3 regions of the Aeribacillus sp. FSL M8-0235 genome follow, and region 1 is predicted to be linked to each of the others. Evidence: riboswitches for the same ligand, from Rfam matches in the RefSeq annotation. Region 1 holds a riboswitch; each other region holds the start of a gene.
The links. Region 1 has a riboswitch for cobalamin ahead of NSQ71_RS14575 (ribonucleoside-diphosphate reductase subunit alpha). Riboswitches for the same ligand answer to the same signal wherever they lie in the genome.
Positions count from the first base shown of each region.

Region 2: another riboswitch for cobalamin. It lies ahead of metE (5-methyltetrahydropteroyltriglutamate--homocysteine S-methyltransferase); the one in region 1 lies ahead of NSQ71_RS14575 (ribonucleoside-diphosphate reductase subunit alpha).
Region 3: another riboswitch for cobalamin. It lies ahead of NSQ71_RS06760 (ABC transporter substrate-binding protein); the one in region 1 lies ahead of NSQ71_RS14575 (ribonucleoside-diphosphate reductase subunit alpha).

Region 1 is NZ_JBBOBW010000001.1:2,978,231-2,983,098, reverse strand. It holds gene NSQ71_RS14580 (ribonucleotide-diphosphate reductase subunit beta) at 1-316, opposite strand, end outside; gene NSQ71_RS14575 (ribonucleoside-diphosphate reductase subunit alpha) at 329-2,593, opposite strand; cobalamin riboswitch at 2,730-2,908, opposite strand; gene NSQ71_RS14570 (Hsp20/alpha crystallin family protein) at 3,042-3,482, opposite strand; partial or broken gene NSQ71_RS14565 (IS256 family transposase) at 4,142-4,868, opposite strand, start outside.
Region 2 is NZ_JBBOBW010000001.1:3,653,120-3,657,987, reverse strand. It holds gene metE (5-methyltetrahydropteroyltriglutamate--homocysteine S-methyltransferase) at 1-2,075, opposite strand, end outside; cobalamin riboswitch at 2,217-2,415, opposite strand; gene nfsA (oxygen-insensitive NADPH nitroreductase) at 2,814-3,563, shown strand; gene qoxA (cytochrome aa3 quinol oxidase subunit II) at 4,051-4,868, shown strand, end outside.
Region 3 is NZ_JBBOBW010000001.1:1,384,690-1,389,557, reverse strand. It holds gene NSQ71_RS06770 (adenosylcobinamide amidohydrolase) at 1-834, opposite strand, end outside; gene NSQ71_RS06765 (FecCD family ABC transporter permease) at 836-1,897, opposite strand; gene NSQ71_RS06760 (ABC transporter substrate-binding protein) at 1,860-2,834, opposite strand; cobalamin riboswitch at 2,946-3,124, opposite strand; gene NSQ71_RS06755 (N-acetylmuramoyl-L-alanine amidase) at 3,320-4,765, shown strand; gene NSQ71_RS06750 (DUF1540 domain-containing protein) at 4,864-4,868, opposite strand, start outside.

The DNA.
Region 1 (4,868 bases):
AGTCTGTAATATAATCAGCAACTTTTCCGGCATAATCGGTTTGAATGCTGTCTAATAAAGCTAAGAGGCCGATAATTTTTAAAAATGCGTCCTGTTCTCTTTCTGAAAGCTCAGGAAATTGCTTCACATCTTGAGCCATATTAATTTCAAAAGGTGTCCAAAAGTTTGCGAGCATCCGTTTATATTTTGGATATGCCCACGGGTAGGCGACATCATCCCAATTGAGCACGTTGGAACATTTTCCGTTCACTATTGCTGTTGAACGGTTTGGTGCATCAGGATCCATAATAACTCGTTTTGTTAATGTTTGCTCCATATTACTTCCTCCTTAACTTGCACATGATTCACATTCATAAATGTCGCTTGATGTCGAACGGACATAATACGTTGTTTTTAATCCGGATTTCCAAGCTGTCAAATGAAGCTCCAGCAATTCTTTCGCTTTAATCGTGTTTAGGACGTAAAAGTTGAAGGAAATGGACTGGTCAATATGTTTCTGGCGCACTGCATTTTGTTTGATGCTCCATGTTTGGTCGATCAAATAAGCGGATTTATAATACCAAGTCGTTTTCGCATTTAAGTCGGGAACGGTAACTGGAATTTTGTAGTCTTTCTTTTCCTCTGAATAAACTTTTTGGAAAATTGGATCGATGCTTGCTGTGCTTCCGGCTATAATGGAGGTCGATGCGTTCGGTGCGACCGCCATTAAATAGCTGTTGCGAATCCCAAAAGTCTGCACTTTTTCCTTTAATTCCTGCCATTTTTTTGACGTATAACCGCGGATTTCAAAATATCGCCCTGTATCCCACTCCGAGCCTTTAAAGAGAGGGTATGCGCCTTTTTCTTTTGCGAGCTCCATACTCGACTGAATGGTTAAATACGCAATTTTTTCATATAGTTGGTCGACAAATTGGACTGCCTCGTCGCTTTCCCATGTAATTTCCTTTAGTGCAAATAAATGATGCATGCCAAACGTTCCAAGACCGATTGCACGGTATTTTTCATTTGTAAGCTTTGCCTGTAATACCGGAATGTTATTTAAATCGATAACGTTGTCCAGCATCCGCACTTGAATAGGGATTAAACGTTCCAGAACGTTGTCTGGAACAGCCCGTGCCAAGTTGATGGAAGAAAGGTTGCAGACGACGAAATCGCCGGGCTTTTTCACAATGACAATTTTTCCATCTTCGACATATTGTTCTTCAACAGTAGTAGCACTTTGATTTTGCGCAATCTCTGTGCATAAATTGCTGCAATAAATCATGCCGGCATGCTTGTTTGCGTTTTTTCGATTCACTTCATCCCGATAAAACATAAAAGGCGTTCCCGTTTCAAGCTGGCTGATCATAATCCGTTTCATTATTTCAATCGCAGGCACTTTTTCTTTAGATAAGGAAGGATGATTCACGCACTCAAAATATTTTTCCCGAAAGCTGCCGTTACCTTTTTCTTCATCATAATAATCTTCCAGACTGAATCCCATGACTTTGCGAACTTCGTGGGGATCGAACAAATACCAGTCCCCGCGCTTTTCAACTTGCTCCATAAATAGGTCAGGAATGCATACACCTGTAAATAAATCATGGGTGCGCAGCCGTTCGTCTCCGTTATTTAATTTTGCATCTAGGAAGGCGAAAATATCTTTATGCCAAACATCCAAATAAACGGCAATTGCTCCTTTTCTTTGGCCGAGCTGGTCGACGCTCACTGCCGTATTATTTAATTGCTTCATCCAAGGAATGACACCTGATGAAACTCCTTTGAACCCCCGGATATCGCTTCCGCGGCTTCTGATTTTCCCTAAATAAACTCCAATGCCTCCGCCGCTTTTAGAAACATTGGCAATATCAGTGTTCGAATCATAAATGCCTTGAAGGCTGTCGTCTACCGTATCAATAAAGCAGCTTGAAAGCTGACCGACTGATTTTCCTGCATTAGCCAATGTAGGTGTTGCAACCGTCATATATAAATGGCTCAATGCCCAATACGCTTCCTTTACAAGATGCAAACGTTTGGACGGATGCTCGTTGATCATTAACGTCATAGCGATGATCATAAAACGTTCCTGTGGAAGCTCAAATGTTCGTTTATGAAAATCTTTAGCTAAATACCGGTCGTAAAGGGTCCTTAATCCGATGTATGTAAACAGCTTGTCCTTCTCAGGATCAATGGCATTTCCCAGCTCCATAATTTCCTCTTTTGAATAATGCTCTAGCAAAAGAGGGCTGTAGATTCCAAGATCGGTTAATGTTTCGATTAACAAATAAAAATCGCCGTAGCCCGGTTGGTTGTAATTTCTGTTTTGGCTCGCTTCATAGTAAATTTTTTCAAGAAATACGTGTGCAGCTAAAAAAGTCCAATCCGGCTCACTTTCCGAAATGTTTGCTAAAGCTTCAATAATCAGCAGGTTTGTAAATTTTTCAAGATCATCAATCTGCTGGTATTGTAGGGTTGTCGACACTCTCTCGCTGTATTCATGAAAGGAAAGGGATGGAAACTTTTTTTCAAGCTGTCTTAGATAAAGCTCCCAATCGCTCCTGTTAAAATGATTTTGAAAAACCTCGTATAGATTTAATGCTTTCGTAATATTCATCAAACATCCTCCTTATCAAAATAAAAAACCGCTCAGGAAGCTGAGCGGATCAAACGATGATTAAAAGGGAGGCAGTTTACAAGGCGAAACTACTCCATTCAAACCATCGTTTCATCTTCCCAACCCCCGAAGAATTAGAAACGTTCGGACAAAGGCAGGTCTCCTGACTCGTGCTTCATCCTACTTTGAATCCTTCCCATACGAAACGTACAGTGGATTATTCATTTCGTAGCACTCACAGTTGCGGGGACAGTTCCGGATTCTCACCGGATTCCCTTTTAAGCTGAAAACAGCACCTTTGTCGTTAGGTTTTCAATATATAGTATTTAATTGTTTTTGATTACACAATATATAGATTTTTGATGTTATATATTCATCATAATCGTACTTGGCGAAAATTGCAATAAAAAAGTGAGGCTGATTGAAATTTTGCAACCTCACGAAACAATTAATGAAACTGAATATCAATTTTCTTTTTGTTGTTTTCGGTTTGTTTTGGAATACGGATTTCCAAAACGCCATTTTTATATGTCGCGCTCACTTCTTCTTCTTTTACATTTGCCGGCAATGCAACAGCGCGGTGAAACCGCCCGATAAACCGTTCGCGTCTATGCATTTCTTCTTCCTTTACTTCTTTGCTTCTTTGAATTGTGCCACTGATCGTAAGAACGTTGCGATCAAGATGAATGTCAACGTCTTCCTTTTTTTCAAGGCCGGGCAAATCACACGTAACAATTACTTCATTAGCAGTTTCATGAATATCAAGCCGGGGGGTATTCATAGTCTCAAAGTTTTCAAAAAAATGCGGGAAGCCTTCAGAAAAAACGCGATTCATGTTTCGTCTAAATTGGTTGATCTCAGAAAAAGGATCGTAAGGAATGAGAGCCATATGATTGTTCCTCCTTTGATTTTTTTACAGAAAATATTATTTGTGTTGGGAAGAGAAATATACATAAAGCAAAGTTTAAATTACTGTTTTTAATCATAAAAATATAAATAAGTCCGCTGCGTCCAAATCGTTTCGTGTTTGTTGCTTTTAAAAGCACAACCTAGCAAAACTTGGTGAACGAATGGATAGCATATTGTTGTTATTAAACAAGAGTTTACATACGAAGAAAATTAAGTAAGCTGCTTAATTGCAGCCATGCTGGGAATTAACAGATCAGCTGGATAAATTCACAATGATTGGAAATCGCTGTGGACAACTTTATAAATTTAAAAATTATTCTTTGTTGCATATGTTACTGATAGTGGTAAAAAACTTAAAACAAAAATAATTAGAGTAGATGATAATTATTTAGTTGTATTTGTGAAAAATATTCCGGAAGGATTCATTGTATTATCTACAACAATTTTTCCAAAATACATTCACCCAGAAATTGAAGTAAGTAATGATGGTACTGTCAAGAATTTTGTGTAATGTAAGATAGATAGGGCATCTCTGAAATGGATTTAGAATAGAGAGGGCCTGTTTCTTCCACACAGGAGACTGAATATTCAGTCTCCTGTGTGGAAAGGGAGATCCCATCATCAATTTACATTATTTGGTTAATCATAACGTTCTTCAAACATTCGCTGGAGGGCTTCATGAGTTTCGGAAAATCCTCGCAACTTTCGCCCTGCCCATTTCTCATTAAAGTCTTGGATGGTCAAATACATGACTTTTTCCGCGGCTTCTAAACTGCTCAAACTGTTCATCGGCTTTAGACGTTTCCGAATCTCCTTGATCGTTCGTTCGATGGCATTGGTCGGATACTGCTTGGATCATTCATAAAGGTAAGAAGGACATCCAACTCATTTCCCCACGATTGCACTCTCGGATACTTGCTCGACCATTTTGACTCAAACTGGTGAAACATCTCCAGTGCAATTTTTTTATTCGGAGATCGATAAATGAGTTTCAAATCTTCCACCATTTCGAATTGGTCTTTTTTCCGTACACGACTGAGTGTGTTACGGACTTTGTGAACGACACAACGCTGCACATCGGCTTTCGGATAAATAGCTTTAAAGGCTTCTTCCAGCCCCGTTAGTTCATCGAATACGCCCAGAAGCACTTCCTTTACGCCTCTGTTATATAGTTGTTGGAGAATCTCCTGCCATCCATAGGCGCTTTCCTTTCCTCCTACGAAAAAATCAAGAATTTCCCGATATCCTTCTTCGTTTACACCTAACAACACATACATGACCTCTTTTTCTACCGTATCTCGACGAAGTTTTACGTACAACCCATCCAAATATAAGACGGAATAACGCTTATGTAGAGGACGAGTGT
Region 2 (4,868 bases), 670 kb from region 1:
ATCTCTCTTTTATATTGATACGTTTCAAAAGCATGAACAAGCTCTCCATGGCTTCGGGAAGATTCAATTGAAATGACATCCGCATCAAGGTCATCAATTGCCTCCATGATATCTTCAAATTGCGAATAGCACATATGAGTATGGATTTGTGTTTCCGGGCGAACAGAGCTGGTGGCGAGCTTGAAGGCTTCAGCAGCTCCTTCGATATATTCTTTTTGTTTTGATTGTTTCAGAGGCAATCCTTCACGTAATGCAGGCTCATCAACTTGAATCATGCCTATTCCATTTTTCTCTAAAGCTAGCACTTCTTCGCGAATGGCAAGGGCGAGCTGGCGAAGAACGCTTATACGGTCGATGTCATTGCGCACAAATGACCAGTTTAGGATCGTGACAGGTCCTGTCAGCATCCCTTTAACAGGCTTGCTTGTCAATGATTGTGCATATACGCTTTCTTTTACGGTCATCGGCTGATCAAATGCTACATCTCCGTAAATAATCGGCGGTCTCACGCATCGTGACCCGTATGATTGCACCCAGCCGTTATTCGTAACAGCAATTCCATTTAATTTTTCCCCGAAAAATTCGACCATATCGGTCCGTTCAAATTCCCCATGGACGAATACGTCTAAACCGAGCTGCTCTTGAATGTCAATCCATTTTTTTATTTCATTATTGATGACCGATTCATACTGCTTGTTTGTATATTCGCCTTTCCGCCATTTTAAGCGGATTTGCCGGATTTCTTTCGTCTGCGGAAAGCTTCCGATCGTAGTAGTTGGTAAAATCGGCAGATTCCATCTTTTTTTATGCAGTTTTTGCCGTTCGGTATAATCCAAGCGTTTCGTTGGATATGCTCCGATATTTTTGGTAGCCTCTTGAACCTTCTCATTTGTCCGAAAGGAAGAATGGATAAAATCCGTATAAGAGCGGTCATGTTGTTTTAAATCATCGATCGTTCTTTTCCCTTTTGCATATTGAGCGAGTTCATTTACTTCATCCAATTTTTCATCAGCAAAGGAAAGAGCATTTTTCAATATGGACGGCAAGCTCTGTTCGTTTTGAACTGTAACAGGTACATGAAGCAAGCTGCATGAAGGCTGAATGATCAATCTATCAATATCTACATATTGTGCAAGATCATCGATTTCCTTAGCTTTTGATACTAAGGATGCTTTCCAAATGTTGCGGCCGTCGATCAAACCAGCTGCGAGAATTTTGTCTTTCGGAAAGCCGAACGTTTTGATGTTCGACAGATTGACGCCATGATCATGTACAAAGTCCAGGCCAATTGCAGCGACAGGAAGAGACACAATTTCTTGATAATGGGTTATACTTTCAAAGTATGTTTGCAAAATAATATTTAACGAAGGAAGCGCTTTGTGGAAAGCATCGTATACCTCTTTAAACAAAGGAATCGATGAATCATCCAGCTCCTGTACAAGAATCGGCTCATCAATTTGCACCCATTTCGCACCGGCCTGAGCAAGTTCCGTCAACAATTGGACGTAAACAGGAATTAAAGCAGACAAATGTTTATGAAAATCGTGTTGATCGTATTGTTTTGCCAGCTTTAAAAAAGTAATTGGACCTAGCAAAACCGGTTTTGCTTCAATATTCAGCTCGTTTTTCGCTTCCTGAAAAAGTTCAAGCAGACGGTTCTTTACTAACGCCGGCGTTTTATTTTCAAGCTCCGGAACAATATAATGGTAGTTTGTGTTGAACCATTTGGTCATTTCCATTGCTTCTGCTTCATCAGAGCCTCTAGCCATTGCAAAATATGTTTTTAATGAAGTCGGCTCCATATGCTGGAATCTAGAAGGAATATACCCAAACATAAATGCAGTATCGAGGACATGGTCATATAATGAAAAATCTCCGACAGGAATCAGGTCTATTCCTTTTTCCTTCTGTTTTTTCAGATTGAGAAGACGTATATCTTTTAATGTTTCCTCCAAGCTGCTTTCTGAAATGTTTCCGTTCCAAAATGATTCCAGCGCTCTTTTCCATTCTCTTCTTTCACCAATTCTTGGATAGCCAAGATTTGAACTAATTAATGTCAATATTGACACCCCCATTTGATTTGTATCTCAACACATAATAAAAAAAACCCTCTTTTTACGCGTAAAAGAGGGAATTGTGGACTCTAACTCGTGTTGAGATACATGTAGGGCTTAAATCTCAACATGGCTTCATCACTCCTCCCTATGACGCGTAGGTGGCAGTGCATACAACAGGCAGGTCTCCTGACTTAGGATCATCGCTTTCGATCCTCCTTCCCATTTCAAAATTGAAACAGTGGATGTTGGCCGAAAGCTCCCCATCACAGTGGCGCGACCGTGTTGGAATTTCACCAATCTTCCCTTTTAAGCGCATATTGCTGATGAAATATGACGCACCTGCTGCTTGGAACACTATATGAAACTATAATTATCAGAATAGATGATTTTTTTTGTTTTTTCAATCCCTATTTTTTAGGTTCAGAAAAGTGCTGCCCTATTTTGGGAAATCAATGGACAGAAGCAGGAATTCACATACAAATTGTGAAATGTTTAGAGGGTCGTTTTTAAAATTTAATTTTTCTAATAACGTAAATTCGAAAAATTTTGTTGTTTACAATACAGGATCGTTGCAGTGAATAGTTTGAGATACGATGGTAAAATTAGGTGCTTGGAGCCTTCACTGAAAAAGGAGCTATAAAAAACGTATTTTTCAATACGAATCATTTGAACGAGCAGCATTTTCATGTTAATACTTGGATTGGAAGAAGTGTGATTTTTCAAAAAATAAGTGGGATTATAGAAAGGATGATTATGTTGAACGACATTATCAAAACCATTTTAAATCACCGTTCCGTTCGTCATTTTGAGGATCGGCCTTTGACAGATGAGCAAATCCGATTAATTGTCGAATGCGCCCAAGCCGCTTCAACTTCAAGTTACATGCAAGCCTATTCCATTATCGGGGTGAAAAATATACAAACGAAAAAAAAGCTCGCTGAACTGGCAGGAAACCAAGCTTACGTAGAGAAGAGCGGACATTTATTTATTTTTTGCGCTGATTTGCACCGTCATGAAGTCATTGGTGAAATGGAAGGCAAAAATGTAGAAGATTCATTGAGGAGCACTGAAAAATTTATGGTAGCTCTCATTGATGCTGCACTGGCCGCTCAAAATGCTGCGTTAGCGGCTGAGTCAATGGGACTCGGCATTTGCTACATCGGAGGCATCCGCAATAATTTAGAAGAAGTATCGAAGCTGTTGAAAATTCCAAACAAGGTCATCCCTCTTTTTGCATTAACTGTCGGCTACCCTGCAAAAGAAACGGCGAAAAAACCAAGAATACCTTTTGAGCATATTTATCATGAGGAAGAATATAAGCAAGATCAAGAAGCATATGTGCGCGAGCTTGAACAATATAATGAAATAGTATCCAATTATTATGATCAGCGAACAAACGGGATTCGCAAAGATACTTGGACTGGTCAAATGGCTCGCATGCTTTCGAATCCGACAAGAATGTACATGAAGCAATTTGTTCAGAAAAAAGGATTGAATTTAAACTAAAGCTTCAGCTCCTATCTCGATTTTATGAAGATAGGAGCTTTATTTTTGAACAGAAAATTGTATGTAAGTCATTTATCCGAACTCTTCCTTTCAGCATGAATTTGTTTATTTTTCCCCTGACTCGGCTGCTAACTCATTTTGCTTATTTCCTCACTTGGCAAATTTAGAATGATACATCGGTTCAAGAAAACAGATGAAAACGTCATTTTTCAGCTTCTTCATGTACATCCCTCGAAAATACATTCCCATCAGCTTTTATTTGGAAAATATAGAGAAGATTCCCTGAAAAAACGGAATTTCTCTATATTGTGTCAGATTCATGGCAAAAATTTTACAAAAAATTTATCGTTTCTTGACTGTTTTTTGAATTAAAGTTTATTTCGATAAAAATGTGATAAAGTTCATTTACAACTCAATTATTTTTTGAATCGATTAAGTCGGTTTTTTATGAAAATTTAAAACATTTCTGATTTGAGAGGGATTGAAAATGCCGGCACAACAACAAAAATGGTTGAACTTGTTTATGAAGGTTTTACCACTGTCATTGCTTTTTTTGTTGACAGGTTGCAGTGAACGCTTTGTTTTATTAAATCCGAAAGGACCTGTTGCAGAGGTTCAAAAGGATTTAATCCTTTGGTCAATTTGGTTTATGCTGTTTATTATTGTTGTCATCTTTGTGCTATTTGCAGTTATTTTATGGAAATACAGGGAGAGACCGGAAAATCTTGATTATGAGCCTCCTGACCAGCACGGAAATACACTTCTGGAAATCATTTGGACAGCTATTCCTGTGTTGATTGTCATTGCATTGGCGATACCAACGGTTAAGGCGACTTTTGAGCTTGAAAAACCGCCGAAGGAATCTAGAGGAGTTGAACCAATTGTCATTCATGCGACAGCAGCCGATTGGAAATGGATTTTCAGCTATCCAGAGGAAAATATTGAAACAGTCAATTATGTCAACATTCCAAAAGATGTTCCAGTTGAATTTAAATTGACAGCTGTCGGCGGGATGAGCGCTTTATGGATTCCAGAGTTGGGCGGACAAAAATATAATATGGCTGGAATGGGAATGACTCTTTATTTGCAGGCTGATCATGTCGGGACGTTTAAAGGGCGGAATTCAAACTTTACAGGAGAAGGATTTGCCCATCAAACATTTGATGTGAACGCAATGGAAAAAGAAGATTTTTATAAATGGGTGAAAGAAACACAAGCATCAGCTCCATTGCTGACGAAAAAACAATTTAACGAAATCATCCAAGTCGGAGTTTTAAAAGATAAATTGACTTTTTCTGGAACACA
Region 3 (4,868 bases), 1.6 Mb from region 1:
GAGTTCCTTCGTCTGAACAATGTCCCTTTTTGTCACTTTATATGTTTCTTCCTGTTTCTGTTCGGGTATAAGCAGCATTTGCGGGCGGGCAAGCTCCGGATGTGATTGTTTGACAATCGAAACACCATACACCTGTTCAATCGTTTTTTCGTTCATCACGACAGATGGATTATCAACGGCAACCGCTTTTCCATCTTTTAATAACAGCAGTTTGTCACAATAAAGGCTTGCTAAATTCAAATCATGAAAAATTGAGACAACCGTTAATCCATTTGATTGTGTCCAATTTTTCAACTGATCAAGCATGATTTTTTGATGGGAAATATCAAGATGGTTCGTGGGTTCATCTAATAAAAGCAAAACGGGGTTTTGTGCAAGAGCCTGCGCTAAAAAAACCCTCTGTTTTTCCCCGCCGCTTAATTCATTGATCGCTTTATTTTTTAAGTGGGAAATATTCGTCTGCTCCATGGTCTTTTGGATGATTTGTTCATCTTCTCCCGTCAACCGCTTGAAGAAACCCGTTTGAAAAGGATAACGGCCGAGCGCCACTGTCTCCCAAACGGTATAATCAAACATTTGCGTTGGGATTTGCGGCAATGAAGCGATGTTTTGCGCCAATTTTTTCGGAGAATAAGCAGAAAGAGGTTTGCCGGCAAGCTCGATCGTGCCGCTTTTAACCGGAAGAATCCCGCTGATCATTTTTAATAGTGTCGTCTTTCCACTCCCGTTTGGCCCCAAAATGCCAAATATTTCCCCTTTTTTTACTGAGAAGGAAAGGTTTTCGATAATCTTTCGCTCTTGATAGCCTCCCGAAATGTTCTTGACTTGCAGCATGTTACCCTCTTCTTTCCATTCTTTGTTTCATTAAAATAAAGGCAAAGCTGGGAGCGCCGATTAAAGCCGTGATCACACCGATCGGAAGTTCTGTCGGCGACACGATCGTTCTTGAAACGAGATCCGCCAAAATTAAAAAAGCGGCGCCAAAAATGGCGGACAGAGGGAGAAGATGGCGATAATCACTTCCCCAAAGCAGCCTGTTTACATGCGGGATGACAAGACCGACAAACCCAATCGTTCCGCTGATGGCAACGGCCGCACCGGCTAAACAAGAGGATGATGCTAAAATAAACAGCTTTCTCCTTTTTACATGGACCCCAAGCTGCTTCGCCTTTTCTTCGCCAAAGGACAGAGCGTTTAATTCTGTTCCGTTTACAAAAATCAAAATGGACCCGATTAAAAAAAACGGCAAAAGCATCAATACGTATCCCCAGCCGCGCATCGCAACGCTTCCTAACAACCAGTTGACAATTTGTCGCAATTCTTCGCCTGTCAGGGCAATCATTAATGAAATGAAAGCACTTAAAAAGGAACTTAAAATAATTCCGGTCAGCACAATCGTTTCAATCCTCATCGTTTTTTCAATGAAATTGGCGAACAAAATCACAGCCAAAATCGTTAAAAAACCCGTAAAAATGCTGACAACCGGCAAAGTGAATGAGCCGAAAAAAGGAATTTGAATGCCGAAAAAAAGAACAAGTACAGCACCTAAAGAAGAACCTGATGAAACACCGAGCGTATAAGGATCTGCCAAAGGGTTTTGCAAAAGCCCTTGATAACAAGCCCCCGCCATTGCAAGCGAGGCTCCGACAAGTCCGGCTAAAACGACACGAGGAAGTCGAATATCAAGCACAATGCTTTTCATGCTTTCATCAATGTCCGGCGCCAAACCAGTATGAAACAGTTGATTGAAAATTATTTGGAAAATATCCTTAAACGTGATGTGAAACGTTCCGATAGAAATTCCTAAAAAGACGGAAAAAATAAGAAAACAAGCGGTCGCCGTATAGGCGACCACATGTTTATTTTTTGTAGACATCCGGATAAATTGCTTTCGCAAGTTCTTCTACTCCTTCAACCAATCTTGGGCCTGGGCGGCTCACCAAGTCGGAATGCACATCGTAAACCCGTTTATTTTTCACCGCTGATACATTTTCCCATCCTTTGCGTGCCAACACCTGGTCAACAGCTTTATCGACGTAATAGCCGTATGTCGTCACAATGACGTCTGGGTTCAGTTTTACAACGGCTTCTTCCGTCATTTGCGGCCAGCCTTCTTGATCGCCCGCTGCATTTTTTGCTCCAATGATCGTTAGCATTTCATCCATAAACGTTCCTTTTCCAGTCGTATAGATTTGTGGTGCGGGATTCACTTCGACAAAAACAGACACTTTTTGATCATCCGGAATCGTTTTTCCTTTTTCTTGAATATCCGCCAGTTTCGTTTTCATCTCAGCCACAATATCTTCGGCTTTGTCACTTGTCCCTGTAATTTTGCCGATTGTCTGGATGGAGTCATACACTTTATCAAATGATTGGGCATCTTCGACTACAAAAACATTTATTCCCGCATCTTTCAGCTGCTTCAGCCCTTCCTGCGAGTTATGGGCGCTGGAAGCATGCGCTAAAACAAGATCCGGTTTTAAAGAAATAATTTTTTCAACATTAAATTCCATCCCGCCAACCTTTTCTTTGTTTTGAACATCTTCCGGATAGTTGTCATTATCACTTACACCGACAATTTGTTCACCCAACCCTAAAGCATAGGCAATTTCAGTATTGCTTGGAATTAGCGAAACAATCCGCTCCGGTTTTTCGTTTACCGTCACCTCATTTCCTAAACCGTCCTTGACCTTCACCGGAAATTGTGAAGCCGTCTCTTCCGTCTTTTGATTGCTTTTGTTTTCAGACGGCTCTGATGTATTTTGTTGGCCGCATCCAGCCGCAATTCCAAATAGAAGTAATAAGGCTAAAAATAGTGCAGATAGTTTTTTCATCATTTTCCTCCTCCAATAAAAAAACATCTTCTTTTTTTGATAAGAAGATGTCTGAAAACAAGCATATCGCTTTGTTCTGTTTTCAAACACCTCCCTATCCTCGTAGGGTTTTTAGGCGTGTTCAAACAGGCAGGTCTCCTGGCTCATGGTCATCGCTCCCTGAACCTTCCCGTAGACACAGTGGCATTTTCAGGTTGCTCCCATTCACAGTGGCGGGACCGCGTTGGATTTTCACCAAACTTCCCTTTTAAGCGGACAAAAGTATCCGCACCTGTTTGCTTTTGAATGAAATTGTCGACGAATGTAATTATACATCATTCAAATCCGTTCTGGTAGAAAAAATGTGAAAATGCTATGTCAAGTTTTATATTGGACTTTTTATAAGGTTTTCAATTCAACCGTGTTGATTTGAACCGATTACCGTAAAAATGAATAAAATTTTAATGGATGGGTAATTGATTTTAGGAACGAAGGAGGATCCATAAGTGACAGTCGTTCTTTTAGACCCAGGCCACGGTGGAAGTGATCCTGGTGCAACATTTAGAAGCTATGAAGAAGAAGACTTTACGCTGACTATTGCCTTAATAGCCAGAGACCATTTGCTAGAAAACTTTCAAGTAGATGTCGTGATGACACGAACGAACGATCGCACTGTCAGTTTAGAAGAAAGAACGAGTTTGGCAAACAGACTAAATGTCGATTTTTTCTGCTCCATCCATGTCAATTCAGGGGGCGGAACAGGATTTGAAAGCTATATTTACAACCGCGGTGCATCCAATAAAACGATTCAATACCGTTCCATCATTCATAATCATATTATGAGCGTAATCGGGCCAAAATATAACGTACAGGACCGCGGAAAAAAAAGCGCCAATTTTTTTGTGTTGAGAGAAACGAAAATGCCCGCGGTTCTATTGGAAACATTATTTATCGATAATCCTAACGATATCAAATTGTTAACCTCTTCTGCTTTTATAAGTGATTTTGCCGCCAGTGTGGCGGAAGGGATAGGAAAAGCCCTTAATTTAAAGAGAAAGACAAGCACAACAAAAAAGCCGTCGACAAAACCGTCGGCTCCTGCTTCAAACAACACGCTTTACAAAGTGATTGCCGGTTCCTTCAAAGAGCGTAAAAATGCAGAACAACGCGTAAAGGAACTGAAGGGAAAAAACGTGGACAGTTTTATTTCACCTGCTAATGTTAACGGCACAAGTTTTTACCGTGTTCAAGCAGGGGCTTTTCAACATTTGGAAAATGCGAAGGAGCAACTGGCAAAACTTGTGCAGCTGGGCTATAAAGATGCTTTTATTTTAACTCCCGAAGAGCAGCGAGCAAATCCGCCAAGGCAAAATCAACTAGCCAGCTTGCTGTCTACATCAGAGCCGCAAGCATCCGCTACAGAAGACATTTCTATTTTAGGAGAACCGCTTTTATCAGGAACATTGTTGGATCAGTTCGTAAAAAATACGAATCCAGATGCACCTCAACTGGGTGATTTATATATCCAATTAAGCAAACTATACGGAATACGCGGTGATATCGCTTACGCACAAGCCATTCATGAGACGAACTATTTTCGCTTCACCGGGGTTGTCGACCGCAGCCAAAACAATTTTGCCGGAATTGGAGCGACAGGCCCGAATGTCCGAGGAGCAAGCTTCTCCACATCGAGAGAAGGAGTTCTCGCTCATTTGCAGCACTTGTTTGCTTATGCAACAACAAAGCCTCTTCCAAGTGATGAGCCGCTTGTAGATCCAAGATTTCATTATGTGAAGCGCGGATCAGCTACCACTTGGAAAGAATTAAATGGAAAGTGGGCAGTTCCTGGAGATCGTTACGGAGAAATGATTTTATCGATTTACCGTTCCAACCTTCAATTCGCTGTTCAACAGCTTTCCTCCATGATTGCGGAATTAAACAAACATGTATGATCATTTTTTTAATCTATTTTCCAATAAACGTGAATAAAATTGAAAATCATTATCAATAATAAAAGAGAGCCGAAATGGAATTCGGCCCTCTCCATTATTTAGA